DNA from 2 places in the Streptomyces sp. NPDC088923 genome. Region 2 is predicted to be linked to the other one. Evidence: predicted binding sites of a transcription regulator. Region 2 holds the regulator's gene; the other holds the start of a gene.
The links. The regulator HspR, encoded in region 2, represses chaperone genes until heat shock. The targets are predictions, from matches to a motif close to TTGAGNNNNNNNNNCTCAA.

Region 1 (14,367 bases), on a different contig from region 2:
CGCTGCGAACGCGTCATCGGCGGCCGGCACCCCACCACGCTCCTCTTCCTCGCGAGCCTCAGCTCCTACCTGCGCGAGCACGGGGACATCGACGAGGCGCGCAGGACCGGCGAGCGCGTGGACCTCTCGTACCGCAGGACCCTCGGCGACGCGCACCCGTACACCGCCGGGGTGCGCGGCAATCTCGCCCTCATCCTGCGCAACCTGGGCGAGCGCGAACAGGCGCTGGAGATGAGCGAGGAGGCGCTCGTCACGATGGAGCGCGCGGTCGGCGTCTGGCACCCGTGGTCCCTCGGCTGCGCCGTCAACACCGCCGCGATCCGCAATGTCCTCGGTGACGTCGAGAGCGCGGAACGCCTCACGGCGAAGACCGCGGTGCAGGCCGCCGAGTCCCTCGGCCGTACGCACCCGCTCACCCTCAGCGCCCGTATCGCGCACGCCGCCGACCTGCGCGCCCTGCGCAAGCGCGAGGCCGCCGACAAGGAGGAGTCGGCCGCGCTCGACGACCTCGCCCAGACGCTCGGCCCGCAGCACGTCCACACCGTCTCGGCCCGCTCCCGGCAGCGCCCCTTCTGGGACTTCGAGCCGCAGACGACCTGACGGAGCGCGGCGAAGGCCCCGGGGCGCGGACGGCGGCCCGGGGCCTTCGCCGCCTCGTCGTTCTCCCGCGCGGGCATGAGAGTCAACTCCGCTGCGGAATAATGAAGTTGAGACAGGTGCGGCGGGCGGGGCGAGGGGGAGGACATGGCGGAAGAGGCCGGGCAGGGGAGCGCACCGGACGAGGACATTCCGATCTTCGTCGACACCGGGGTGCCCGGGCAACGCGAGAACGACGGCCTGTGGGACGACGTACGGGCGCGGGGCAACGGCGCGCAACGGGTCGGCACCGTCGTCCGCGACTCCTACGGCGACGCCCTCGACCTCGCCGAGCGCTGCGCCCGCCAGGCCGCGGCCCGCTTCAACGCGCTCGGCCGCGCGGTGCGCCCCGAGGAGGTCGAACTCCAGCTCGCCATCCGTGTCGAGGCCGGGGGCACGATCGGCCTCGCCAAGTCCACCGCGGAGGCACAGCTCCAGCTCACCTTCCGCTGGGCCCCGGGCCGTACGGTCCCCGCGCTCACCGGGGCGGAGGCCGGCGAGGAGACAGCCGCCCCGCAGCACGAGGAGTCGCCCGCCCCGCCCCCGCCGGGAACCGTCTGACACCGGCGGACACGACCGGGCGACGTCTCCCGCACGCACGACAGAAGGCCCCGCCCCCACCGTCTCCGGTGGGAACGGGGCCTTCCCGCTCAAGCAGTCAGCGCGCTCGGACGCTTCCGCGCCTCGGGCGCCTCAGGCGTCGAAGACCTCCGCCACGAGCTGTGCCTGCTCCTGCTGGTGTCGCTTCGCCGAGCCCACCGCCGGGGAGGAGGAGTGCGGGCGGGAGATGCGCCGCAGTCGCTGGCCGTGGGGGAGCGCCGCGCCGACCGAGAGGTCGATGTGGTCGATCAGGTTGAGCGCGATGAACGGCCAGGCACCCTGGTTCGCCGGCTCCTCCTGGGCCCACAGGAACTTCTCCGCGTTCGGGTACTTCGCGAACTCGGCCTGGATCTCGGCGCCGGGCAGCGGGTAGAGCCGCTCCAGGCGGATGATCGCGGTGTCGTCCGCGCCCCGCTTGGTCCGCTCGGCCTCCAGGTCGTAGTAGACCTTCCCGGAGCACAGGACGATCTTGCGGACCTTCGCCGGGTCCGCCGTGGCGTCGCCGATGACGGGGCGGAACTGGCCCGAGGTGAACTCCTCGGCCTTCGAGGTCGCCGCCTTCAGGCGCAGCATCGACTTCGGCGTGAAGACGACGAGCGGCTTGTGGTGCGGGTTGTGGACCTGCCAGCGCAGCAGGTGGAAGTAGTTCGACGGGAGCGTCGGCATCGCGACCGTCATGCTCTTCTGCGCGCACAGCTGGAGGAAGCGCTCGATGCGGGCCGAGGAGTGGTCCGGGCCCTGGCCCTCGTAGCCGTGCGGCAGGAGCAGCGTGACGCCGGAGGTCTGGCCCCACTTCTGCTCGGCGGCCGAGATGTACTCGTCGATGATCGTCTGCGCGCCGTTGATGAAGTCGCCGAACTGCGCCTCCCACAGCACCAGCGCCTCGGGGCGGGCGAGCGAGTAGCCGTACTCGAAGCCCATCGCCGCGTACTCGCTCAGGAGCGAGTCGTAGACGTTGAAGCGCGCCTGGTCCTCGGAGAGGTACTGGAGCGGCGTGTAGTCCTCGCCCGTGACCCGGTCGACGAGCACCGCGTGGCGCTGGCCGAAGGTGCCCCGGCGCGAGTCCTGGCCCGCGAGGCGGACCGGGGTGCCCTCCATGAGCAGGGAGCCGAAGGCGAGCATCTCGCCCGTGCCCCAGTCGATGGCGCCTTCCTCGATCTGCGCCGCGCGCCGCTGGAGCTGCGGGAGCAGCCGCGGGTGCACGGTGACCCGCTCGGGCATGTTGACCTGCGAGTCGGCGATGCGCTTGACGACCTCGGTGGAGATCGAGGTGTCCACGTTGACCGGGAACTCGGCCTGCGGCTGCGCGACCTCGGTCTCGCCGGGCGTCGTGGTGGCCTCGCGGACCTCCGTGAAGACCTTCTCCAGCTGCCCCTGGAAGTCCTGGAGCGCCTGCTCCGCCTCTTCCAGCGTGATGTCGCCCCGGCCGATGAGGGACTCGGTGTAGAGCTTGCGCACCGAGCGCTTCTTGTCGATGAGGTCGTACATGAGCGGCTGCGTGAAGCCGGGGTTGTCCGACTCGTTGTGCCCGCGGCGGCGGTAGCAGATGAGGTCGATCACGACGTCCTTGTTGAACGCCTGACGGAACTCGAAGGCGAGCCGCGCGACGCGGACGACGGCCTCGGGGTCGTCGCCGTTCACGTGGAAGACCGGCGCCTCGATCATGCGGGCCACGTCCGTGGCGTACATCGAGGAGCGGGCCGACTCCGGGGGAGCGGTGAAGCCCACCTGGTTGTTGATGACGACGTGCACGGTGCCGCCGGTGCGGTAGCCGCGCAGCTGCGACATGTTGAGCGTCTCCGCGACGACGCCCTGGCCCGCGAAGGCCGCGTCGCCGTGGAGCGCGACGGGCAGCACGGTGAAGTCGGTGCCGCCCTTGTTGATGATGTCCTGCTTGGCGCGCGCGATGCCCTCGATGACCGGGTCGACGGTCTCCAGGTGCGAGGGGTTCGCGGCGAGGTTGACCTTGATCTGCTCGCCGTCGAGGCCCGTGAAGGTGCCCTCGGCGCCCAGGTGGTACTTGACGTCACCGGAGCCGTGCATCGACTTCGGGTCGAGGTTGCCCTCGAACTCGCGGAAGATCTGCGCGTACGACTTGCCGACGATGTTGGCGAGGACGTTGAGGCGGCCGCGGTGGGCCATGCCGATGACGACCTCGTCGAGGCGCGACTCGGCGGCCGCGTCGAGCACGGCGTCGAGCAGCGGGATGACGGACTCGCCGCCCTCCAGCGAGAAGCGCTTCTGGCCGACGTACTTCGTCTGGAGGAAGGTCTCGAAGGCCTCGGCCGCGTTGAGGCGGCGCAGGATGCGGAGCTGCTCCTCGCGTTCGGGCTTGGCGGTGGTGGCGCCGCGCTCGACCCGGTCCTGAATCCAGTTGCGCTGCTTGGGGTCCTGGATGTGCATGAACTCGATGCCGATGGTGCGGCAGTACGAGTCGCGCAGCACGCCGAGGACGTCGCGCAGCCTCATCATCGTCTTGCCCGCGAAACCGCCGACCGCGAACTCGCGCTCCAGGTCCCACAGCGTGAGCCCGTGCTCGGTGATGTCGAGGTCGGGGTGCTTGCGCTGGTGGTACTCCAGCGGGTCGGTGTCGGCCATGACGTGGCCGCGGACCCGGTAGGAGTGGATCAGCTCGAAGACGCGGGCGGCCTTGGTGACGTCGTCGTCGTGCGAGGCGTCGATGTCGCGGTTCCAGCGGATCGGCTCGTACGGGATGCGCAGCGCCTTGAAGACCTCGTCGTAGAAGTCGTTCTCGCCGAGCAGCAGGTTCGCGACGATGCGCAGGAACTCGCCCGAGGCCGCGCCCTGGATGACGCGGTGGTCGTACGTCGAGGTGAGGGTCATCACCTTGGAGATGCCCAGCTTGTTCAGGGTGTCCTGCGAGGTGCCCTGGAACTCGGCCGGGTACTCCATGGCGCCGACGCCCATGATCACCGCCTGACCGGGCATGAGGCGCGGCACCGAGTGGACGGTGCCGATGCCGCCGGGGTTGGTGAGCGAGACGGTGACGCCGGAGAAGTCGTCCATCGTCAGCTTGTTGTCCCGGGCGCGGCGGACGATGTCCTCGTACGCCTGCCAGAACTCGAAGAAGTTGAGCGTCTCGGCCTTCTTGATCGCCGCGACCACGAGCTGCCGGTCGCCGTTCGGCTTGACCAGGTCGATGGCGAGACCGAGGTTGACGTGCTCGGGCTTGACGAGGGTGGGCTTGCCGTCCTTCGTCGTGAACGAGTTGTTCATCGACGGCATCGCCTTGATCGCCTGCACCATCGCGTAGCCGATGAGGTGCGTGAAGGAGATCTTCCCGCCCCGGGCCCGCTTGAGGTGGTTGTTGATCACGATGCGGTTGTCGAAGAGCAGCTTCACGGGCACCGCGCGCACCGAGGTGGCGGTCGGCAGCTCCAGCGAGGCGTTCATGTTCTTCGCCACGGCGGCGGAGGGGCCGCGCAGCGTCACGAACTCGGGGCCCGCCGCGGCGGACTCGGCCGGCTTCGCGGAGGGCTGCGGCTGCGCCGGGGTCTTCGCGGCGGGCGCGGGCTTCGCCGCGGCGGCCGGCTTCGGCTGCGCGGGAGCCGGGGCGGCCTGCGCGGGGGCCGGGGCGGCCTGCGCCTGCGGGGCGGGGGCCTGCTGCGGCGCGGGGGCGGCCTGGGGGGCTGGTGCCGGGGCCGGGGTCGCGGGCGCCGCGGCGCCGTCCGTGCTCGTACGCGCCGGGGCACTGCCCGGCTTGTAGTCGGCGAAGAAGTCCCACCAGGCACGATCGACCGAATTCGGGTCCTGGAGGTACTGCTGGTAGATCTCGTCCACGAGCCATTCGTTCGCGCCGAAGGCAGCGGCAGGGTCGGAGCCCTGCTTGCCTTGGCCGACCGGCTCGGTCGAGATGCTCGTCGAGTTACTGGGGGACTGTGGCGACACGGCGGTAACCGCCCTCTTCCGCTTCTCACAAGGTGATGGACAGCGGGAATAAAGGCTACGCCTCCGGGACCCGCGGATGCAGGCCGGGCCGGTGATCCGTCGCGTAAGTCACATCGCGGAAGGTGTTTCGCCGTGGTGATTGGCGGGAAACAACCGTGAATTTGACCTACGCCTCCGGCCCCCGCGACGTCGTTGGCGCGCCGGCGGCGGGCCTTCCCGCCGGGGGCTACTGGAATCCGGTGCGGATGTGCGGGCCGGTGGGGGCGGTGGCCGGGCTCAGTGCCCGGTGCGGGCCCCCTGACCTGTCCACATTCGGAAGAACGGGTTCCTCTGGCAGCCTACGTCAACTGCTCGTTCAACGGCTTCCCCGGAAGTGTGACGTGCATGCGGCAGCCCCGAGCTGATTCGGCCACCCGGATACGGCCGCCGTGCAGATCCACCGCCCAGCGCGCGATCGCCAGACCGAGCCCCGTACCGCCGTCGCCGCCCTGGGAGCCCGCCTTCTGCACGTGCGGCAGCGCTCCCCGGTTGAAGCGCTCGAAGACGCGGTGCCACTCGGAGCGCGGGATTCCGGGCCCCTCGTCCATGATCTCCAGCTCCAGGGAGTCGGGGCCCGCGCCCGCGCGCGCCCGCACCGTGACCTTCCCCGCCGCCGGACTGTGCTTGACCGCGTTGTCGATGAGATTGGCCACGACCTGGTGCAGCCGCTCGGGGTCCGCGTACGCGGTCAGCTCGGGCGGCGAGACGTCGAGGGCGAGGGCGACGTCGCTGCGCGTATGGCTCCCCGACTCGGAGGCGAGCTTGCGGCGCGCCACGGCGGCCCCCGTGAGCTGCGCCTCCTTGAGGACGCCCGAGAGGTACGGCCACACCTCGAAGCTCCGCGCCCGCAGCGGCACCGCGCCGTGGTCGAGCCGCGAGAGGTCGAGCAGCGTCTCGACGAGCCGCCCGAGCCGCTCCGTCTGCTTGAGCGCCGTGCGCATCGTCTCGGGGTCGGCGGCCGAGACGCCGTCCACGACGTTCTCCAGGACCGCGCGGAGCGCCGCGATCGGCGTGCGCAGCTCGTGCGAGACGTTCGCGACGAGCTCCTTGCGGTGGTGGTCCTGCGCCTCCAGGTCGTCCGCCATGCGGTTGATCGTCTCGGCGAGCGAGCCCAGCTCGTCGCCCCGGTCCGCGCCCGAGACCCGGCGCGTGTAGTCGCCGTGCGAGATCGCCCGCGCGACCGTCGTCATCTCGGCGAGCGGGGACGCGAGACCGTGCGCGACGAACTGCGTGATCAGGAGCGTCGCGATGACCGAGAAGACCGTGATGAACCGCAGCTCGGTATCGGTGCGCAGCGCCACGAGCAGCAGCCCGGTGGTGATGAAGACCGAGAGCACGACGAGCGTGCCGAGCTTCGCCTTGATCGGGAAGGGCCGCAGCCGCGTCCCCGCCCCGTCCTGGTACTGCGCCATCACGTTCCTCCCCCTCGCGCGTCCAGGCGACCCGCGCCCCTTCACGGCGTCACGACGCTGTGCCGCGTCACGGCGCCGGGGTCTCCAGCGCGTAGCCCACGCCGTGCACGGTCCTGATCCGCTCCGCGCCGATCTTCCGGCGCAGCGCCTTGATGTGGCTGTCGACGGTACGGGTCCCCGAGGCGTCCGCCCAGTCCCACACCTCGGCGAGCAGCTGCTCGCGCGAGAGCACCGCACGCGGCGTCCCCGCCAGGCACACGAGCAGGTCGAACTCGGTCGGCGTCAGGTGCACGTCCTCGCCGCGCACCCGTACCCGCCGCTGCGCGTGGTCCACCTCCAGCTCGCCCAGGCGCAGCACCCCGCTGCGCGGCGTCGCGGCGGCGAGCGCGGCCCGCTCGACGCGGCGCAGGAGCACGTGCACGCGCGCCGCGACCTCGCGCATCGAGAACGGCTTCGTCATGTAGTCGTCCGCGCCCACGCCGAGCCCGACGAGCATGTCCGTCTCGTCGTCGCGCGCGGTGAGCATGAGGACGGGCACCGGGCGGTGCGCCTGCACGCGGCGGCACACCTCCAGCCCGTCGAATCCGGGCAGCATGACGTCGAGGACCAGCAGGTCCGGCTGCCACGCCTCGGCGGTCTCCACCGCCGAGGGCCCGTCCTGCGCGGTCTGCACGAGGAAGCCCTCGGCACGCAGCCGGGCCGCGACCGCGTCCACGATCGTCGGGTCGTCCTCCACCACGAGTACGCGCCGCTGTGCCCCGGCGGCCGGTGCCGTGCCGCTGTGGGAGGTCTGTGTCTGCTCCATCGCCCCGCCCTGAAGGTACGTGTGTCGTCCGTTCCGCTTCTGCCCCGAGCCCACGAGCCCAGACATGAGCCTGCTCACTCGCGGGAACACGCACGGGAACACGTCCGTCCGACGCGCGCGCCCGGCCGACAACACGGGGGCCGGGGGTGGGGGGTCCGCGGTCGTGAAGAGCGTACGGGCACCGGGCGCCGCTTAGCTATGCGGGCCGCAGGGCGAGATGAACGACGTCCGGAACGCCCCGGGCAACAGGGACTTCTTCGGTACGCACCCCCTGGAACCCGGCATTCCGCAAGGCCTCGTCGAAGGCGGGCGAGGGCCGCGCCGACCACACGGCGAGCACCCCACCGGGCGTCAGACGCTCCCGGCAGGCGGCGAGCCCGGCCGCGTCGTACAGCCCGCCGTTGCCCTCGTCGACCGTCCAGCCGGGGCCGTTGTCGATGTCGAGGCACAGCGCGTCGAAGCGCTCCCCGGGGCCGCGCAGGTGGGCGACGAGGTCGGTGCGCAGGATCTCGGTACGGGGATCGGCGAGCGCCCGCGCCGTGTACGCGCCGAGCGGGCCCCTGAGGTGCCACTCCACGATCGCCCCCTCGCGCTCGACGACGACGATCCGCCCCCACCGCTCCCGCCCCGCCGCGCGCACGAGCGAGAAGCCGACCCCGAGCCCACCGATGAGCACCGAGGGCGAGGGCCGCCCGTCGAGCGCGCCGAGCGCCGCGTCGACGAGCAGCCGCTCGGAGCGGCCGTCCGAAGTGTCCATGAGGAACGTGCCGTTGGCGATGATCTGGAGCAGATCCCCGTGCCGCCGCAGCACCACTTCGCCGTACGGGCCCTCGCGCCGGTCGAGGACTTCCGGCGGGGCGTCCGGCCCCGGGCCGAAGCGGGCGCCGGGGAACTCCTCGTCCGGCAGAGCGGTTTTCGGCTGGGCGGCGCTCATCGCACATACCTCCTGGATCGATCGCACCCGCCATCCTCCGGCGGCGCGCCCCGCCCCGGCAAACCGGTTCACGCCCGCTCGGCGCGCGCCCCCTTCGCCACGAAGAGCGCGCCGCCCGCGAGGAAGAGCGCGAGGGCGAGCGCGAGGGCGAGGCGGTCGCCGACGGGCTGGTCGAGCCAGGCCCAGACGCGGGTGGTCGTCGCGTACGGGCGCGGCGTGCGGCCGCCGAGGAAGACGGCGGCCCCGTAGCCGAGCACGGGCAGCCAGCTGAGCCGGGCGCCGAGCACCACGGCGGAGGCCGCGCAGAGCCCCGCGACACCGAGGGTGTTGCGGGCCATGACGCCCGGTCCGTAGGAGGCCGCGCCCCTCTCGCCGGCGGGGGTGACGAGGGACAGGAGCGCGGCCCCGGCGAGCGCGAGCGCGAGGTAGAGCCCGAGGCGCAGGAGGGGGCCCGAACGGGCGGTCGTGGGGGCGATCTCGGGGAGCGGCTCCAGGGTCGCCGCGCCGAGCGCGGCGGCGGCGAGCAGCGGGCAGAGCGCCACGAGCGGGGTGATGGCGTCGGGGTCGAGATAGACCTCGACCGTACGGCTCAGGACACCGCACAGGAGCGCGTTCGCGAGCAGGAGGAGCACCACGCCGGGGACGTGCCGGGCGCGCGCGTGCAGGCGGAGGCCCACCGGGGGGAGGCAGTCGTTCACAGGGCCGGGACCTTCCCGGGCTGCTTCGCGTGGCAGGCGTCGCGGGCGCCGAAGTAGGAGGTGAGCCAGTCGGCGCGGGCGGCGGGGGTCATGGCGCGGAGCCCGCGGTCGGCGGCGCGGAACTCCTTGGTGTTCGCGAAGACGTCGCGCTCCCCGGTGAGCCAGGACATGACGGCCTGCCGCGTGGGGAAGTCGCCGTCGGTCTCCGCTTCGAAGCACGGCAGGAGCGCGTACGCCAGGTCGCGCCGGTAGCGCTCGGGGTCGGTCAGCTCGGCGAGCCGGAAGTCCTGACCGGCCAGGATGCCCGGGGCCTGCGGGAGCGGCCTGCCCCTCCCGCCGGTTCCGCCCCTGTCGTCGTACCGCTCCGGCAGCCCCCGCACCCCGCGCAGCCGCTCCTGCATCGGCCGCGCGACGCGCTCCATGTCGGGCAGCAGGCCCGCGAGGCTCGACCGCACGCACACGGCGGGCACCCCCTGCCGCGCGCAGACCTGCGCCAGCGGCGCGCGTTCCCCGTGCCACAACCGCCCGTCGTGCACGAGCGGCGGGAGGAGCGCGAGGGCCGCGAGCAGCGCGGGGAGCGCGGCGGCGCGGCGGTGGGCGAGGAGCAGGAAGAGGGCGCAGGCGAGGGCGAGCGCCCCGGCCCCGTAGAGGAGCGGCAGCCACGTGGCGGGGGTGTCGCGCGCGACCCAGACGGCCGGGTTGACCCGGGCCGGGGTGTCGCCGCGCAGCACTCCGACGAGCCCGTACAGCAGGACTCCGAGCCCGGGGGCTGCGAGGCGCCAGCGCACGTGGCGCCCCAGGAACTCGCCCGCGAGCGTGGCGGCGCAGATGCCGGCGGCGTCGGCGGGGACGAGCAGGAGTCGCGCGCCGTGGACGCCGCCGCCGAGCGAGGTCGCCCACGTCGCGGCGTACGCGAGGAGCAGGAGGAGGAGGTACGCGGCGACGGTCCACACGAGGGCGGGCAGCGCCGCGACGGCGATCTGTCGCGTGCGCGGGCGCACCATCGTCGCGCGCAGCGCCTCGATCCCCGCCGCGCGGTCCCTGCCGCCCGACCAGCAGCCGGCCGCGAGGGCGAGCGGGAGGCCGATCTGCGCGGCCGCGAGGTGCGTGAACTCGGCGGTCTGCGCCCACACGCCGAGCCACGAGAAGAGCGTCGTGCCGAGCATCAGGGCGAGGACGAGGCCCGTGACGGCGCCCGTGAGAGGGCCCGGGCCGCGCCGCAGTTCGGTCGCGAAGGGCCCGCGTACCGCCACCGGCCGTACCGCGAGGGGCCGTGTCCGTGTCGCTGTCGTCACGCGCCCGCCCCCCAGCCCGGGTTCTCGCGGTGCGCGCGCAGCGCCGCCGTGTAGCCGCGCTCCGTCTCGCTCCCGCCGCCGCTCCACTCCTCGGGCGCCCCGGCGCCGAGCCGGGCGAGGTCGGCGGGGGTCGTACGGAGCACGAGGCGGCCCTCCTCCAGGAGCGTCACCTCGGTGCACGCCTGCGCGACGTCCTCGACGAGGTGCGTCGAGACGAGCACCGTCGTCTCGCGCCCGACCTCGCGCAGCAGCGCGCGGAAGTCGACGCGCTGCTCGGGGTCGAGACCGGCCGTCGGCTCGTCGAGGAGGAGGAGCCTGGGATCGTTGACGAGCGCCTGCGCGATCCCGGCGCGCCGCACCATGCCGCCGGACAGCTCGCGCAGCCGTGAGTCGCCCCGCGCGCCGAGCCCGGTGCGTGTGAGCGCCCGCTCGACGGCCGCGGGCACGTCGTCGGCCGGGACCTCCTTGAGCCACGCGACGTACGCGAGGAACTCGCGCACCGTGAAGCTCCGGTAGTACCCGAACTCCTGCGGCAGATAACCGAGCAGCCGCCGTGCCTCCGTGCGGCCCCGCGCGCTCGCCAGGTCGTGGCCGTGCAGCCGCACGCGCCCCGCGCCGGGCCGCGTGACCGTCGCGAGGACCCGCACGAGCGAGGACTTGCCCGCGCCGTTGGGCCCGAGCAGCCCGTGCACGCCGGGACCGAGCGAGAGGCTCAGCCCGTCGAGGGCGGTGCGGCGGCGGTAACGAACGGTCAGCTCCTCGACTTCAAGGGTCGGGTGCGCGGGCGGGGGCGGCGGGGGAGGAGTCGGGAGGAAGGGGGCGCGCGAGGACATGGGGCTCCAGGGTGTGCGAGGCGGCAGAGGTCAGGTGCGGTGGTAGTGCTCACGGCGGGTGAGGACCGCGAGCGCGGCGAGCACGGCGACGAGCAGCCAGGCGAAGCGCGCGGCGGGCTCGCCCGTGACGAGCGCGATCCGCGCGGGCAGGCCCTGCCAGCCGCCGCCCCCGCCGCCGGGCAGCAGGAGCGCCGCGCCCCAGCCGGCCGCGGCGGCGGCAGCGGCGCCGCCCGGCCCGAGCACGGGCCCCGCGCCGAGCGCGACGAGCGTCAGCGCGAGCGCGGGCAGCAACCAGGCGGCGGCACCGGGGCCTTCGGGCACCCGGGGCAGCAGCGCCCCGGCGGTGGCGAGCAGGGGCACGCTCACGGCGCACACGACGGCCGCGCGCAGCAGGAAGAGCCGCAGTCCGCCGCGCGGGCTGGCGAGGGCGATCTCGTGCGCGGGATCGGCGCCGGGACCGTAGGCGAGCGCGACCCCGGCGAGCGGCAGCAGGGGCGCGCAGGCGACGAGCAGCACTCGCGCGCCCGGGTTCCCGGCCCCGCGCCCGAGCAGCAGGCACAGCGCGGGTACGAGGACGAGCGCGAGCCACCACCCGGGGCGCAGGACGGCGAGGAGGGCGGCGAACGGGGGGCGGAGGCGGGGGCGGTACGGGGCCGGGAGCCGGCCGGGGCGCCGGGTGCGGGGGCGCGCGGAGAGGCCGTGGGAGGTGCCCCGGCGCCGCGCGAACCGCCCCCCGGCGGTCCGCGCGGGCGGCGGGGCGGCGGGGGCCGCGGGCTCGGAAGCCGCGCGGGGGCTCGGGGCCTCGCGCGAGGTGGCCGCTCCCGGTCGTGCGTCGGTCGTCTCGCGGGCGACGGCCGCGAGGAGTCCGGCGCGTACGGCGGCGAGCGCGGGGCCCGCCTCCGTCCGGCGGACCTCGGCGGAGACGAGCGCGGCGCACGCGCCGCACGTCTCGACGTGGGTTTCGAGGGCGCTCGCCGCGGGTTCGGGCAGGGTGCCGTGCGCGTAGCGCGCGGCGTGGGCGGCGCCGGGGTGGCGGGGCGCTGGGGTCATGGGGTGCCTCCCGGGTGGCCGGGGCGGGTGGTGAGGGCGGTGCGCAGCCGGTGGCGGGCGCGCAGCGCGCGGGATTTGACGGTGCCTTCGGGGATGCCGAGGAGGCGGGCGGTCTCGCGGGTGCTGAGCCCGTCCACGACGGTCATCCGCAGCACCTCGCCGAGTTCGGCGGGCAGCCTGCCGAGCGCCTCGCCCGCGTCCCCGTACGCGAGCCCGGACAGGACGCGGTCCTCGGCCGAGGGGGCGGGCGGCACGGGCTCGGCGAGGGGACGTTTCGCGCGCTCCTGACGGCGCAGCGCGTCGGCGAGGCGGCGGCTCGCGAGGGTCCACAGCCAGCCGCCCGTCTCGGCGCCGCGGTGGCGCGCGGCCGAGCGCCACACGGTCAGGAAGGTGTCCTGGAGGATCTCGCCCACGAGTTCCTTGTCGGGGCAGCGCCGCGCGAGCCGCGCGTGGAGCCAGCCGGAGTGGCGGTCGTAGAGCGCGGCGAGCGCGTCGGCGTCGCCCGCCGCCACGGCGCGCAGCAGCGCGGCGTCCTCACCTGCCCCGGTGGGGCGTTCACGTCTCACACCCCCTCTATCGCCGGGCAGCGGCACCGTGGTTCACGATCAGCGGTACGAATTTCGTACGAGTCCTGCTCCGGGTGATCGCTGTGGGCGAACAGGGAAGCGGGAACACCAGAGCTTCTTTGGACATTGAGTCGGTACAGCTCAACTTGACTGCCGAAGGGGAGATCATGGCTCTGACGTCCGCACCGCTCACCCTGCCCGTGCTGCCGCTCGACGACGAGGTCGTCCTGCCCGGCATGGTCGTGCCGCTCGACCTCTCGGACGGCGAGGTGCGCGCCGCCGTGGAGGCCGCCCAGGCCGCCGCCCGCTCCGGCGGCTCCGGGGGCAAGCCGGAGGTGCTGCTCGTGCCGCGCGTCGACGGGGACCACGCCGCCACCGGCGTGCTCGGCACCGTCGAACAGGTCGGCAGACTCGCCGACGGCCACTCGGGGGCCCTCGTCCGGGGCCGGGCCCGTGTCCGCATCGGCGCGGGGACCACGGGACCGGGCGCCGCGCTGTGGGTCGAGGGGACCCGTGTCCAGGAGACCGTGCCCGAGCCGCTGCCCGGCGCGGTGGCCGAACTCGTCACCGAGTACAAGGCGCTCGCGACCGAGTGGCTCAAGAAGCGCGGCGCCTGGCAGGTCGTGGACCGCGTCCAGCAGATCGACGACGTGGCCGCGCTCGCCGACAACTCCGGGTACTCGCCGTTCCTCACCACCGCCCAGAAGACCGAACTCCTGGAGACCGCCGACCCGGTCGCGCGCCTGAAGCTCGCCACGCTCCAGCTTCGCGAGCATCTGGCCGAGCAGGAGATCGCTGAGACGATCGCCAAGGACGTCCAGGACGGCGTGGACAAGCAGCAGCGCGAATTCCTGCTGCGCCGTCAGCTCGACGCGGTCCGCAAGGAACTGCGCGAGCTGAGCGGCGAGGACGGCGAGGACGAGAGCGACGACTACCGCGCCCGCGTCGAGGCCGCCGACCTGCCCGAGAAGGTCCGCGAGGCCGCCCTCAAGGAGGTCGAGAAGCTGGAGCGCGCGAGCGACCAGAGCCCCGAGGGCGCGTGGATTCGCACGTGGCTCGACACGGTCCTCGACCTCCCGTGGAACGAGCGCTCCGAGGACGCGTACGACATCCGCGGCGCCCGCGCGGTGCTCGACGCGGAGCACGCGGGCCTGGACGACGTCAAGGACCGCATCACCGAGTACCTCGCCGTGCGCAAGCGCCGCTCGGACCGCGGCCTCGGCGTCGTCGGCGGCAGGCGCGGCGGCGCGGTCCTCGCGCTGGTGGGCCCGCCCGGCGTCGGAAAAACCTCGCTCGGCGAATCGGTCGCGCACGCGATGGGCCGCTCCTTCGTCCGCGTCGCGCTCGGCGGCGTACGGGACGAGGCGGAGATCAGGGGCCACCGGCGCACGTACGTGGGCGCGCAGGCCGGCCGGATCGTGCGCGCCATCAAGGAGGCCGGGTCGATGAACCCGGTCGTCCTGCTCGACGAGATCGACAAGGTCGGCTCCGACTTCAGGGGCGACCCGGCGGCGGCCCTGCTCGAAGTCCTCGACCCGGCGCAGAACCACACCTTCCGCGACCACTACCTGGAGGTCGAACTCGACCTCA
Region 2 (14,367 bases):
GTTGCCGCGCGGCGCCTCCGGCCAGCCGCCGTTGCCGCCGCCCTGCTGCGGGCGCGGCCCCGGGCGCGGGGCACCGCCCTGCGGGGGGCGCGGAGCACCGCCGTACGGCTGCTGCCGCTGCCCCGGCGCGGGGTACTGACCCTGCGGGCGCCTGCCCCCAGGGTTCTGCTGCTGCCCACTCGTGCGGTTGTCCCGGCCGCGTCCGATCCTGAATCCAGCCACGACCCGAACGTACCCGCATATCCGGGCCGGTACGGGGCGCTCCCGCCGGGGCGGGGGCTTTGCGGCCGAGCTGTGACATCTCCGGGCGGCGTGTCGCCGGACGCGGCGGGACCCTTGCGCCACTCACGTACCGCCTTGTATGTTCGAACGTTCTGCCGAGGGCAGACCCGCGCGCCCCACCTCGCGGCCTTGTTCGCGTTCCTGGGGGGAACGAATGCGTCATCGCTCCACGGCCTTGTCGGCCGCGCTCGGGGGGATCTCCCTCGTCGCGGCGCTCAGTGGGACGGTCGCTGTGCTGGTGGAGGACGTCACGCGGGTCGGCTCGGACGAGGACGGACCGATGTGGACCGCGCTCGTCCTGTTCGGCCTCGCCGTCGTCGGCTGCGCGGGGTGGCTGCTCGCGGTGCGGGCCGCGCCGGGGGTCGAACGGTTGCCGGACGGTCCGGTACGGGCGGGGGTTCCGCGGCGGGTCGCGCCGATCCGCCGTAACTGGCCCCGTACCGGGCAGGTTCTGCTGTTCCTGCTCGCGCCGTACGTCCTCGTGCGCACCGCCGCGCCCTCGCCGGGCAGCGCTCTCGGCGAGCTGCCGGGCTTCCTGCTGCTCATCGGCACGATCGCCGCGCTGGCCCGGCTGCCGCTCCTGCTGGGCGGTCAGCTGCCGCCCCCGCTGCGCGGCTTCCGCAGGCGCGTGGCCGCCGGGGGACCCGTGCTCGCGATGCGGGCGCGGCTCGGCCGGCCGATCAGGGTCGACGTCCGTACGGCCTCGTCGACCGGGAGCGGGGACATCGTCACGAGCGTCGCCTACGGGCTCGCCTTCACGCCCGAGGGCGCGCGGGAGGTGGTGTCCCCCGAGGAGGAGGGCTTCTTCGGGGTCGAGGCGGTGGACGAGCGCAAGCTGTACCGGCTCACGATCGGGGAGCGGCACCTCTCGCACTCGGTCGCCCAGCTCGCGGGTCACCAGGGCTGGTTCTGCGTGCCGCGCGAGTGGCGGGCCTACACCGGGGCGCGCGGCGAACGGCCCCTGGTCCCGGTCTTCTTCGCGAGCGACTCGGGGCACGTGGTGTGGGCGGTGATCGACCCCGTCCTCGTCGAACGCGCGCTTTCGGACGGGTACTTGGCGCCGCACGAGACGGACATGTCGCTGCGCGCCGCCCCGGTGCGGCGGCCCTCCCTCTACCTCGCGCGGGCGCATGACCGGGTGCTCGTGCTCGGTCTCGGCGTCGTCCTCGCGACCGTGCCCGCGATGACCGGGCTCGTCCCGACGTGGGGGACGGTGCTGGGCGGGCTCGCCGGGCTCGCGCTCCTCGGCCGGGCCGCGTACGTGGCGATCACGGCCCCGTACCGCTTCCAGGTGCAGGACGAACGGCTCTGGAAGCGCTTCGAGTTCACCGATCCCGCGCTGCGCTGACCCGCGCGCCGTAACGGACGTCCCCCGGGGCCGCGACGGCCGCCGGGGGAGCGGGGGATGCCGGGCGTCAGGGCATCCGGGGGGATGCCCTGACGCCCGGCATGCCGGGGAGCGGGGTCCTGGGCTCAGTCGGCCATGTTGTGGCCGAAGACCGGCGTGCCCGCGGTGGAGATGCCCACCGTGGAGACGTACACGCCCGCGCTGCCCTTGAAGCTCTTGCCGTTGGACTGGGTCAGCAGCGGGTAGACCGCGCCGTTGCCGTTCTCCCACGGCGCGGCGACGACCAGGTCGCCCTTCTTGTCGCCGTTGAGGTCGTCGATGTGGACCTCGGAGCCGAAGCCGTCGTCCGCCTCGTCCTCGTTGGGCACGCCCGCCGTGTTCTGGCTGAGGAAGAGGGAGCCGGTGCCGGTGATCCCGGAGCCGTCCGCCTTGTTGAAGAGGACGGTCACGGCGCCGGTGCCGGTCTTGCCGCCGACCGTCTCGCCGGGGGCGCCGACGATCAGGTCGAGCTTGCCGTCGCCGTTGACGTCGCCGAGGTCGAGCTCGCTGCCGAAGTAGTCGTTCTTCTCGCCCGCCCCCGGCACGCCCGCGGTGTCCTGCGTGAAGGTCTGGATCGTCCCGGACGCGGGGCCGTTCTTGGTGCCGTGGATGATCAGCGCGGTGCCGCCCTTGTGGGCGTGGCCGATGCCGCTGTCCCATTCGAGCCCCGTGACGATGTCGGCGTAGCCGTCCTTGTCGGTGTTGCCGATGTCGGTGATGAAGCCGGCGGGGAGCTTCTGGGCGCCCTTGGTGGTGGCGCCGGAGGCGGAGCCGGGGAGCCAGTAGTTGGCGTCGAGGTCGTCGGTCTTGGCGTAGCCGTTGACGATCAGGTCCTCCCTGCCGTCGGCGTTGACGTCGCCCGAGTGCAGGTTCTTGATGCCCGCGCCCGCGCCGCTCCAGACGGCGGGGACGACGGTGTACGTGCCCGCGCCGCCGCCCTTCGTGGAGCTGAAGCCGCCGCGCAGGATGTCGATGGTGGCGGCGCCGGAGGTGGTGCCCACCGCGACGTCGTCGCGCTTGTCGCCGTTGAAGTCGCCTGCCTCCAGCGGGGCGCCGTACTTGTCGTGCTTCGTGGGGCGCGGGTCCTTGAGTGTCGTGCCGCCCTTGAGGCCGGACGTCGAGCCCCACAGGATCGCGGCGGTGCCGCCGTCCTTGTCGCTGCCGACGTCCTCGCCGGGGACGCCGACGACGAGGTCGTCGTAGCCGTCGCTGTTGAAGTCGCCGAAGGCGGTGTCGGCGCCGAAGTAGTCGTCGGCCTCGGCGCCGCCGGGGACGCCCGAGGAGTTCTGCGTGTACGTCGTGGTGCGGTTGCCGCTCCTGCCGCCGTAGAGGACGGCGACGGCGCCCGCGTTCTTGTGGCCCGAGACGGTGGCGTGCGAGGAGCTGATGGCGACGTCGGCGTAACCGTCGCCGTTGAAGTCGGCGTCGGCGCGGCCGGGGGCCTTGGCGGTGGCGGCGCCGGCCGGGCCCGCCGTGAGGGTCAGCAGTCCGCCGGTGAGGGCGACGGCGGCCGTCGCGGCGAGGGCGGTACGGAAGTGAGAGGGCATGGGCGTCTCCTGCGCGAAACGCGGGAGGCACCGTATGCCGCCCGCGGCCGTGTGGCGCTGAGGAGACCCCTGAGCTGCCCGAATGGTTGTACGAGAGGTGGGGAGGGTGTGACGGATGAGTGAAGGCGGGCGCGGGCCGGGGAGGGTCCCGCATGCGGCGAAGGGGCGCCGGGACGTCGGTCCCGGCGCCCCTCCGGGCGGTCGTCGTGCGGGCGATCAGCTGGCCGCGGGGGCCGGTTCGGGCTCCGGGGCGTCCGTGGTCGCGGTGGGGGGCTCGGGGTCGGTGGGGGTCCTGACCGAGTCCAGGAGGAGCTGGGCGACGTCCACGACCTGCACCGACTCCTTCGCCTGGCCGCCCGCGGCAGAGCCGCTGTCAGAGGCAGCCTTCTTGCCGTTGACCGAGTCGGTCAGCATGACGAGGCAGAAGGGGCAGGCCGTCGAGATGATGTCGGGGTCCAGCGAGAGGGCCTCGTCGACGCGCTCGTTGTTGACGCGCTTGCCGATGCGCTCCTCCATCCACATGCGCGCGCCGCCCGCACCGCAGCAGAAGCCGCGCTCCTTGTGGCGGTGCATCTCCTCGCTGCGGATGCCCGGGACCTTCGCGATGATCTCGCGCGGCGGCGTGTAGATCTTGTTGTGGCGGCCCAGGTAGCAGGGGTCGTGGTACGTGATGAGGCCCTCGACCGGAGTGACGGGGACGAGCCTGCCCTCGTCGACCAGGTGCTGGAGCAGCTGGGTGTGGTGGATGACCTCGTACTCGCCGCCGAGCTGCGGGTACTCGTTCGCGATCGTGTTGAAGCAGTGCGGGCAGGTCGCGATGATCTTCTTCGCGGACTTCGGCTTCTTCGTGGACTCGTCCTCGTCGTCCTCGCCGAAGGCCATGTTGAGCATCGCGACGTTCTCGGCGCCGAGCTGCTGGAAGAGGGGCTCGTTGCCGAGGCGGCGTGGCGAGTCGCCCGTGCACTTCTCGTCGCCGCCCATGATCGCGAACTTGACGCCCGCGATGTTCAGCAGCTCCGCGAACGCCTTCGTGGTCTTCTTCGCGCGGTCCTCCAGGGCGCCGGCGCAGCCGACCCAGTAGAGGTAGTCGACCTCGGTCAGGTCCTCGACGTCCTCGCCGACGACCGGGACCTCGAAGTCGACCTCCTTCGTCCACTCCAGGCGCTTCTTCTTCGCGAGGCCCCAGGGGTTGCCCTTCTTCTCCAGGTTCTTGAGCATCGTCCCGGCCTCGGAGGGGAAGGACGACTCGATCATGACCTGGTAGCGGCGCATGTCGACGATGTGGTCGATGTGCTCGATGTCCACGGGGCACTGCTCGACGCAGGCGCCGCAGGTGGTGCAGGACCACAGGACGTCGGGGTCGATGACGCCGTTCTCCTCGGCGGTGCCGATGAGGGGGCGCTCGGCCTCCGCGAGGGCCGCGGCGGGGACGTCCTTGAGCTGCTCCTCGCTCGCCTTCTCCTCGCCCTCCATGGTCTTGCCGCCGCCCGCGAGCAGGTACGGGGCCTTCGCGTGCGCGTGGTCGCGCAGGGACATGATGAGGAGCTTCGGCGAGAGGGGCTTGCCGGTGTTCCAGGCGGGGCACTGCGACTGGCAGCGGCCGCACTCGGTGCAGGTGGAGAAGTCGAGCAGGCCCTTCCAGGAGAAGTGCTCGACCTGCGAGACGCCGAAGACGTCGTCCTCGCCCGGGTCCTCCCAGTCGATGGGCTTGCCGCCGCTCGTCATGGGCTGGAGCGCGCCGAGCGAGACGGCGCCGTCCGCGTTGCGCTTGAACCAGATGTTGGGGAAGGCCAGGAAGCGGTGCCAGGCGACACCCATGTTCGTGTTGAGGCCGACGGTGATCGCCCAGATCATCGTGACGCCCAGCTTGATCATCGCCGTGAGGTAGATGAGGTTCTGGAGCGTCGAGACGTCCAGGTCGCGGAAGGCCGCGACGAGCGGGTACGAGACCCAGTAGCTCGCCTCGTAGCCGTCGACGTGGTGGATCGCGCCTTCGAGGCCGCGGAGCGTCAGGACCGCGAGGCCGATGACGAGGATGACGTACTCGACGAAGTACGCCTGGCCGAGCTTCGAGCCCGTGAAGCGGGACTTGCGCCCCGCGCGCGAGGGCAGGCTCAGCAGGCGGATGCCCATGAGGGTGAGGATGCCGAGCGTCGTGAAGAGCGCGATGAACTCGACGTAGACCTCGTACGGGGGCCAGGTGCCGATCCAGGGGAGGATCCAGTCCGCCTGGAAGAGCTGCCCGTACGCGTTGACGATCGTCAGGCCGAGGGTGAGGAAGCCGACCGCGACGAACCAGTGGGCGACACCGACGATGCCCCAGCGGTTCATCCGGGTGTGACCGACGAATTCCCTCGCGAGGGTGAGGGAACGCTGTTTCCAGCGGTCGGTACGGCGGCCGGCCGGGACCGGCTGGCCGAGCCGTACGTGCTGGACGATCTGCGCGATCGCTCGGGAGATGAGCGCCACGCCGACCACGGTCAGGAGCAGCGACACGATGATCGCGGCGAGCTGCATGGAGGGCTCCTCGAACCTGCGCGGAAGTGCGGGGTACTGGGGGTGGGTGGGCCGCGAGGCCCGGTGCGGCCCCGGGAAGGGCCGCCTTACTAAGCAGTAACTTAATGGGTTCTGTAGGGAGGGTATCGACTCTCCGTCGGCATGGGCCCCTTGTGCCGCGTGATCTGGCGCACGGCGCGGCGCGGGCATTGCGCGTAAGGGCTGAATAAGAGTTGAGTGAGCCTGGCTCAGGTCTGTTGACAGGGGGTACCGGGCTGTTGCATGGTTGAGCCAGTTCCACTCAAGTCATGATCTGGAGGACCCGAAATGGCACGTGCGGTCGGCATCGACCTGGGCACGACTAACTCCGTCGTCAGCGTTCTGGAGGGCGGCGAGCCCACCGTCATCACCAACGCCGAGGGCGCCAGGACCACGCCGTCCGTCGTCGCCTTCGCGAAGAACGGTGAGGTGCTGGTCGGCGAGGTCGCCAAGCGTCAGGCGGTCACCAACGTCGACAGGACCATCCGGTCGGTCAAGCGCCACATGGGCACCGGCTGGAAGATCAACCTGGACGGGAAGGACTTCAACCCGCAGCAGATCTCCGCCTTCGTCCTCCAGAAGCTCAAGCGCGACGCGGAGTCGTACCTCGGCGAGAAGGTGACCGACGCGGTCATCACCGTCCCGGCGTACTTCAACGACTCCGAGCGCCAGGCGACGAAGGAGGCCGGCGAGATCGCGGGCCTCAACGTGCTGCGCATCGTCAACGAGCCGACGGCCGCCGCGCTCGCCTACGGCCTCGACAAGGACGACCAGACGATCCTCGTCTTCGACCTCGGTGGCGGCACCTTCGACGTCTCGCTCCTGGAGATCGGCGACGGCGTCGTCGAGGTGAAGGCCACCAACGGCGACAACCAGCTCGGTGGTGACGACTGGGACCAGCGCGTCGTCGACTACCTGGTCAAGCAGTTCAACAACGGTCACGGCGTGGACCTGAGCAAGGACAAGATGGCGCTCCAGCGCCTGCGCGAGGCCGCCGAGAAGGCGAAGATCGAGCTGTCCTCGTCCACCGAGACCACGATCAACCTGCCCTACATCACGGCCTCCGCCGAGGGCCCGCTGCACCTGGACGAGAAGCTCACGCGCGCCCAGTTCCAGCAGCTCACCGCGGACCTCCTGGACCGGACGAAGACCCCGTTCCACAACGTGATCAAGGACGCGGGCATCGCGCTCGCCGACATCGACCACGTCGTGCTCGTCGGTGGCTCGACCCGTATGCCCGCCGTCGCCGAGCTCGTCAAGGAGCTGACCGGCGGCAAGGAGGCGAACAAGGGCGTCAACCCGGACGAGGTCGTCGCCATCGGCGCCTCGCTCCAGGCCGGTGTCCTCAAGGGCGAGGTCAAGGACGTCCTGCTCCTCGACGTCACCCCGCTGTCCCTCGGCATCGAGACCAAGGGCGGCATCATGACGAAGCTCATCGAGCGCAACACGACGATCCCGACGAAGCGCTCCGAGATCTTCACGACGGCCGAGGACAACCAGCCCTCCGTGCAGATCCAGGTGTACCAGGGCGAGCGCGAGATCGCCGCGTACAACAAGAAGCTCGGGATGTTCGAGCTGACCGGTCTGCCCCCGGCCCCGCGCTCGGTGCCGCAGATCGAGGTGTCCTTCGACATCGACGCCAACGGCATCATGCACGTCACCGCGAAGGACCTCGGTACGGGCAAGGAGCAGAAGATGACCGTCACCGGCGGCTCCTCGCTGCCGAAGGACGAGGTCGACCGGATGCGCCAGGAGGCGGAGCAGTACGCGGACGAGGACCACCGCCGCCGCGAGTCCGCCGAGGTGCGCAACCAGGGCGAGCAGCTCACGTACCAGACCGAGAAGTTCCTCAAGGACAACGAGGACAAGGTCCCCGGCGAGATCAAGACCGAGGTCGAGGAGGCCCTCACCGAGCTGAAGGAGAAGCTCAAGGGTGAGGACACCGCCGAGATCAAGACGGCCACCGAGAAGGTCGCCGCCGTCTCGCAGAAGCTCGGCCAGGCGATGTACGCCGACGCGCAGGCCACGGCCGGTGCCGAGGGTGCCGCTCCGGGTGCCGACGCCGGTGCCAAGGCCGACGACGACGTCGTCGACGCCGAGATCGTCGACGAGGACAAGAAGGACGGTGCGGCGTGAGCGAGGAGACCGCAGGGGGCTTCGACGAGAAGAACGAGCCCGCTGACGTCTCCGACGGCGCCGCCCCCGACGCCGCCGAGGAGGACCGCTCCGAGCAGGAGCGGCCCGCCCCGGGCGGGGACGCTCAGCAGGCCGGTCTGACGGCCCAGCTGGACCAGGTGCGCACCGCGCTCGGCGAGCGCACCGCGGACCTCCAGCGGCTCCAGGCCGAGTACCAGAACTACCGCCGCCGGGTCGAGCGCGACCGGGTCGCCGTGAAGGAGCTCGCGGTCGCGAACCTCCTGAGCGAGGTCCTGCCCGTGCTCGACGACATCGGCCGGGCGCGGGAGCACGAGGAGCTGACGGGCGGCTTCAAGTCGGTCGCCGACTCGCTGGAGTCCATCACCGCCAAGATGGGCCTGGAGCAGTTCGGCGAGGAGGGCGAGCCCTTCGACCCGACGATCCACGAGGCGCTCATGCACTCCTACGCCCCGGACGTCACCGAGACGACGTGCGTCGCGATCCTCCAGCCGGGGTATCGCTTCGGCGAGCGCACGATCCGCCCCGCGCGGGTCGCGGTCGCCGAGCCCCAGCCGGGCGCGGCCGCCCCCGCCAAGGAGCAGGCGGCCTCCGCCTCGGCCGAGGAGGAGAAGGCCGCTTCGGCGGACGAGGAGAAGGACGGCCCCGATAAGGGCTGAGCACAGCGGGAGTCGCCCGGCCGGACCGTATGATCCGGCCGGGCGAGCCGGTACCACCGGGTGGGCCCGGTACAACAGGAGATGGCCGGGCGGGCCGCGTGGGGCCGTGGCCCGGGGCCCGCGCCGCCACGGAAGGAGGGACGTCGGGGATGAGCACGAAGGACTTCATCGAGAAGGACTACTACAAGGTCCTCGGCGTGCCGAAGGACGCCACCGAGGCGGAGATCAAGAAGGCGTACCGCAAGCTCGCCCGCGAGAACCACCCGGACGCCAACAAGGGCAACACCACGGCGGAGGCCCGCTTCAAGGAGATCTCCGAGGCGCACGACGTCCTCGGTGACCCGAAGAAGCGCAAGGAGTACGACGAGGCGCGCGCCCTCTTCGCGGGCGGCGGCTTCCGCCCGGGCGGCGCGGGCGCCGGTGGTGCGGGCGGCAATTTCAACTTCGACCTGGGCGACCTCTTCGGGGGCGGCCCGGGCGGCAGCGGGGGCGGCGGCTTCGGCGGCGGCCTCGGCGACGTCTTCGGCGGGCTCTTCAACCGCGGCGGCGGTACGGCGGGGGCGGGGACACAGGGCGGCGCGACGCGCAACCGCGCCCGGCGAGGCCAGGACATCGAGTCCGAGGTGACACTCACCTTCACCGAGGCGGTGGACGGGGCGACGGTCCCGCTGCGCATGTCCAGCCAGGAGCCGTGCAAGGCGTGCTCGGGCACGGGCGACAAGAACGGCACCCCGCGCGTCTGCCCGACCTGCGTGGGCACGGGGCAGGTCTCGCGCGGGGGCAGCGGCGGTTTCTCGCTCACCGACCCGTGCGTGGACTGCAAGGGGCGCGGGCTCATCGCGCAGGACCCCTGCGAGGTGTGCAAGGGCAGCGGGCGCGCGAAGTCGGCGCGCTCGATCCAGGTGCGCATCCCGGCGGGCGTCCAGGACGGGCAGCGCATCCGGCTGCGCGGCAAGGGCGCCCCGGGTGAGCGCGGCGGCCCGGCCGGTGACCTCTACGTGGCGGTGCACGTCAAGGAGCACCCGGTCTTCGCCCGCAAGGGCGACAACCTCACGGTCACCGTGCCCGTGACCTTCAGCGAGGCGGCGCTCGGCGGCACGGTGCGGGTGCCGACGCTCGGCGGCCCGCCCGTCACCCTCAAACTCCCGGCGGGTACCCCCAACGGCCGGACGATGCGCGCCCGCGGCAAGGGCGCGGTCCGCAAGGACGGTACGCGCGGGGACCTCCTGGTGACCGTGGAGGTCGCGGTGCCCGCGCACCTCGACGACCGGGCCAGGGAGGCCCTGGAGTCCTACCGCGACGCGAGTGCCGGGGAGGACCCGCGGGCGGCGTTGTTCGAGGCGGCGAAGGGAGCATGACCATGGAAGGGCGAGGCAGGAACCCGTACGAGCTGACCGACGAGACACCGGTGTACGTCATTTCGGTCGCCGCTCAGCTCTCCGGGCTCCATCCCCAGACACTGCGTCAGTACGACCGGCTCGGCCTGGTCTCCCCGGACCGCGCGGCGGGCCGGGGGCGCCGCTACTCGGCCCGCGACATCCAGCTCCTGCGCCAGGTGCAGCAGTTGTCGCAGGACGAGGGCGTGAACCTGGCCGGTATCAAGCGGATCATCGAGTTGCAGACGCAGGTCAGCGCGATGGAGCAGCGCATCGCCGAGCTGAGCGCGGCGCTCGACGGGGCCGCGGCGACGATGCGGCAGCGCGAGGCGCAGGTGCACGCCTCGTACCGGCGTGACCTCGTCCCGTACCAGGAGGTGCAGCAGGCGAGCGCGCTCGTGGTGTGGCGCCCGAAGAACAAGCGGGGGCAGGGCGCGGGGGAGTGACGGGCGGCCCCGCGGGGCCTGGCCGGGCGGTGCCGTACGGGCGGGGTGAGCCTCGCGCGGGGGCGCCGCCCTCTTGCCTGCGCGGGACGCCGGCCTCGTCGGTGTGGAGGCGCCGCTCTGTCGGCATGGGGGCCCGGGTAGGTGCGGTGGTGCGTGAGGTCCCGGGCCCGTGCGGTGGTGCGCGGAGCCCTGGGCCCGTGCGGTGTGAGTGGAGCCCCCAGGCCCGTACCGTCGCGAGTCCTCCTGGGCGCGGGGCGCGTGACCTGTACCGCCGTGGGCGCTCCGGGCCTGTGACCCGTACCGCCCCCGCCTTCAGCTCTCCGCCGTGTCCAGGAGCCCGGTCTGGGCGATCAGGTAGCCGAGTTGGGCGCGGCTGCCGCTGCCGAGGGTGGTGGCGAGTTTGGCGATGTGGGCACGGCAGGTGCGGACGTTCATGCCGAGACGGCGCGCTATGGCCTCGTCGACGTGGCCCTCGACGAGCAGGCGGGCGATGGAGAGCTGGGTGCTCGTGATGCCGCTCGGCACGGGCGCCGGGGTCGCCTCGGACCAGGGGCGCGCGAGGCTCCAGAACTGGTAGAAGACGCCCGCGAGGTACCCGACGAGACCCGGGTGCTCGATCTTGAGGGCGATCTTGCGGTCATCACTGATGGGGATGAACGCCGCCTGCCGGTCCACGATGATGAGCCGTTCGGGAAGCTGCTCCATCGTGCGGAACTCGATGCCCTCCGGCATCGTCCTCTCCACGTAGGCGAGTGTGGAGGGATGGTGACGGGCCGTGTGGTGATAGAGGGTCCGCATCCGGACGCCGGTGCCGAAGAACGGTTCCACGCGCCGCAGCGCGTCCTCGAGGAGGTAGGGGGCGCGTCCGCTGCCCGGCTGGAGGGTGAGCAACTCCTCGCGGCACTCGGTGACGGTCTGGTCGAGCGTGGAGTTGATGCGGTCGAGCCCGTCGAGCACGGTGACCGCCTGACTGGCCGGATCGTGCCCGCTCAGAGCCATGAAGGGCTCCAGGGTCTCGGTGAGTGCGATCGCCGCCTTGCGGTTGTGCAGGATGCGGTTCTCCAGCGGCTGGAGCAGCCTCCCGAGCGCGGTCGACGGCTGGACGGGGAGCAGCGTCGCCGGCTCCGCCGGATCGGGCGCCAGCAGCCCGAGGTCGAGAACGCAAGGGGCGTCGGCGAGTTCCTCGCGTTTGAGGCGTCCGGAGCGCAGCGCGGCGGCGTACAGCTCACGACCGGTGACGCAGAGCGGCTCCTGGGGATGGGAATGAGACTTTTCGAGGGGCCTCCTCCGCATATGTCCCCCCCTCAGGCTCATGTAATACAGGAACATGATGCATGGGTTTCCTAGTGAAAGCGCCCTGCCTGGGCCATCGTTGCAGGGCGGGGGTCGTTCACATACCAATCACAGAGGTGGGAGCCCATCATGTCCGTGAAGCTTCGTACGCTCTGCGTTTCCGCGATGGCGGCTCTCGCCATTGGTGCGGTGGCTCTGGGTGAGCCGTCGTGGGGAAGCCAGCCGTCGGGGTCCGTGAGTGCCTCCGCCCGCCCGGGGGAGCCCTCTTGGGGCGTGGTCCCGGCCTCTGTGCAGGGAGAGCCTTCCTGGGGTGTCGCTCCCGCCGGTGAGCCTTCCTGGGGTGTTGTCCCGGTCGGTGAGCCTTCGTGGGGTGTGGCCCCCGCCGGTGAGCCTTCCTGGGGTGTCGTCTCCGCGACCGCCAAGAAGGGTGAGCCTTCGTGGGGAGTCGTCCCCGCGGGCGAGCCTTCCTGGGGTGTCGCTCCGGCCGGTGAGCCTTCTTGGGGTGTTGTCCCGGTCGGTGAGCCTTCGTGGGGTGTCGCTCCGGCGGGTGAGCCGTCCTGGGGCGTCGTTCCCGCCAATGAGCCGAACCAGTCGGGTGCCGCCGCCGGCGAGCCCTCCTGGGGCACGGTCCAGGCATGACGACCCCGCCCGACGACCACACCTTCCGGCGTGAGATGGCCACCGCCTATCGCTCCGGCTGGCACTTCATCGATCTCGTCACGGCGATCCCCCACGACGGCGACTCGCTGATGGTCACGCTCTTCGGCGAACCGATCGTCGTCGTGCGGGACGGGGCCGAGGACGTACGGGCGTACCGCTGTCTTCGCCGGCCTCGTGGTGCCCCGCAGCCCGTACGGTGCGCGGTGCGTTACGGCATGCTTTTCGTCAACCTCGACCAGCGCGACCACCAGCAGGTCGCCGACTGGTCGGACTCCTACGTCACCCCCCGCAGTGCCTGAGCGATTCCCCCGTTGAAACAGATCGCCAGGCGCTTTCCCCCAGCAGCGGCGCCGCCGAGGACCTGAACCCGGCGGCGCCGCTGCCCTTTGCGCGTCCGGAGGCGTGTGCGATTCCGGGCTCTGCCGCGTTCCGGGGGCTTCCGGGTTCCGGTGGGCTCCCGGGTCCCGTAATGCTCCCGGGTTCCGGTGCGGCAGGCCCCTGCGGGATTCCCGCTGTCGCGGCACGCTTCGGCGGGCCGCCCCGTGAACTCCCCGCGCCGCTCAGGCGTTGCCGAGAAGGCGCGTGAGGGTGATCTCGATGACGGAGCGCTCGGGGTTGGGGGCCGGGGTGCGTCCGTAGCGCTCCGCGTAGCGCCGTACCGCCTCCTCGATCGCCTCCTCCGCGGTGAGCAGCCGCGCCCTGCCCTCCAGCGTGGCCCAGCGCGGGCCCTCGGCCTGGCAGACGGCGACCGGCGCGCCTTCGGGGCCCGCGGCGAGTACGTTGCGGGCCTTGCGGCTGTTGCGGTTGGTGGTGACGCGGGCGAGTCCCGCGGCGTGGTCCAGCGTGGCACCGACCGCGACGACGTGCGGGGTGCCGTCGGGGCGGAGCGTGGTGATCGTGCAGACGTGACGCTCGCGCCAGAAGGCCAGGTAGGAGGCGGGCGGAGCGGTGAGCGGGACGGGCATGGGGGGAGAGTAGCGGCGGGCGCGCGGACCGCCGTACCGACCCGCGCGGCCCGCCTCCGTCGCCCGTAGCGGTGTCCGATTCCCTCGAAAGAGTGCTCGAAGATTGCTCGCTCCACTTCCTTGAGTGGAATAGACTCAACTTCATCGAGGCTGTAGGAGTCATCGAGGAGTTGTCCCGGCTGCGCGGACGAGGTGGAGTCCGCGGCCGGATCGGTCGTGGCAAGGAGGACATGCGCGGTGGACGTGGAACTGACGAACAGGAGCCGGGAGGCGATCCAGGCGGCCGGGGAGCGGGCCGTGGCCGGGGGACACCCTGATCTGACGCCCGCCCACCTGCTGCTCGCGCTCCTCGCGGGCCAGGACAACGAGAACGTGACGGACCTGCTGGCCGCCGTCGGCGCGGACCAGTCGGCGGTACGGGCCGCGGCGGAGCGCCTGCTCGGCGCGCTGCCCAGCGTCTCGGGCTCCACGGTCGCGCCCCCACAGCCCGACCGTGAGACGCTCGCCGCCGTACAGGACGCCGGGAGTCGCGCGAAGGAACTCGGGGACGAGTACCTGTCGACGGAGCACCTGCTCCTCGGCATCGCCGCCAGGGGCGGCCAGGCGGGTGAGGTGCTGGCGGGGCAGGGCGCCAGTGCACAGAAGCTTCAGGAAGCGTTTCAGAAGGCCAGGGGAGGACGCCGGGTGACCACTCCCGATCCCGAGGGGCAGTACAAGGCCCTGGAGAAGTTCGGCACCGATTTCACCGAGGCGGCCCGCGAGGGCCGGCTCGACCCCGTGATCGGCAGGGACCAGGAGATCCGCCGGGTCGTCCAGGTCCTCTCACGCCGCACGAAGAACAACCCGGTGCTCATCGGTGAGCCCGGCGTCGGCAAGACCGCCGTCGTCGAGGGCCTCGCCCAGCGCATCGTCAAGGGGGACGTGCCCGAGTCGCTCAAGGACAAGCGGCTCGTCTCGCTCGACCTCGGCGCGATGCTCGCGGGCGCCAAGTACCGCGGCGAGTTCGAGGAACGCCTCAAGACCGTCCTCAACGAGATCAAGGAGAGCGACGGACAGGTCATCA

Region 1: a site for HspR is predicted at 12,904-12,922, ahead of lon (endopeptidase La). Genes of this name have one in related genera too.

The regions. Positions count from the first base shown of each region.
Region 1 covers NZ_JBIVIO010000002.1:531,764-546,130, forward strand. Annotated here, with positions in the region: gene fxsT (FxSxx-COOH system tetratricopeptide repeat protein) at 1-600, shown strand, start outside; gene ACIP4O_RS13600 (CU044_2847 family protein) at 745-1,197, shown strand; gene ACIP4O_RS13605 (multifunctional oxoglutarate decarboxylase/oxoglutarate dehydrogenase thiamine pyrophosphate-binding subunit/dihydrolipoyllysine-residue succinyltransferase subunit) at 1,330-5,145, opposite strand; gene ACIP4O_RS13610 (ATP-binding protein) at 5,484-6,596, opposite strand; gene ACIP4O_RS13615 (response regulator transcription factor) at 6,664-7,401, opposite strand; gene ACIP4O_RS13620 (spermidine synthase) at 7,598-8,335, opposite strand; gene ACIP4O_RS13625 (hypothetical protein) at 8,404-9,033, opposite strand; gene ACIP4O_RS13630 (hypothetical protein) at 9,030-10,328, opposite strand; gene ACIP4O_RS13635 (ABC transporter ATP-binding protein) at 10,325-11,161, opposite strand; gene ACIP4O_RS13640 (zf-HC2 domain-containing protein) at 11,192-12,211, opposite strand; gene ACIP4O_RS13645 (RNA polymerase sigma factor) at 12,208-12,777, opposite strand; gene lon (endopeptidase La) at 12,945-14,367, shown strand, end outside.
Region 2 covers NZ_JBIVIO010000001.1:343,223-357,589, forward strand. Annotated here, with positions in the region: gene ACIP4O_RS01700 (YIP1 family protein) at 1-222, opposite strand, end outside; gene ACIP4O_RS01705 (hypothetical protein) at 437-1,630, shown strand; gene ACIP4O_RS01710 (FG-GAP-like repeat-containing protein) at 1,756-3,216, opposite strand; gene ACIP4O_RS01715 ((Fe-S)-binding protein) at 3,433-5,733, opposite strand; gene dnaK (molecular chaperone DnaK) at 6,040-7,887, shown strand; gene grpE (nucleotide exchange factor GrpE) at 7,884-8,564, shown strand; gene dnaJ (molecular chaperone DnaJ) at 8,714-9,922, shown strand; gene ACIP4O_RS01735 (heat shock protein transcriptional repressor HspR) at 9,925-10,386, shown strand; gene ACIP4O_RS01740 (helix-turn-helix transcriptional regulator) at 10,699-11,679, opposite strand; gene ACIP4O_RS01745 ((2Fe-2S)-binding protein) at 12,315-12,638, shown strand; gene ACIP4O_RS01750 (pyridoxamine 5'-phosphate oxidase family protein) at 12,900-13,304, opposite strand; gene clpB (ATP-dependent chaperone ClpB) at 13,542-14,367, shown strand, end outside.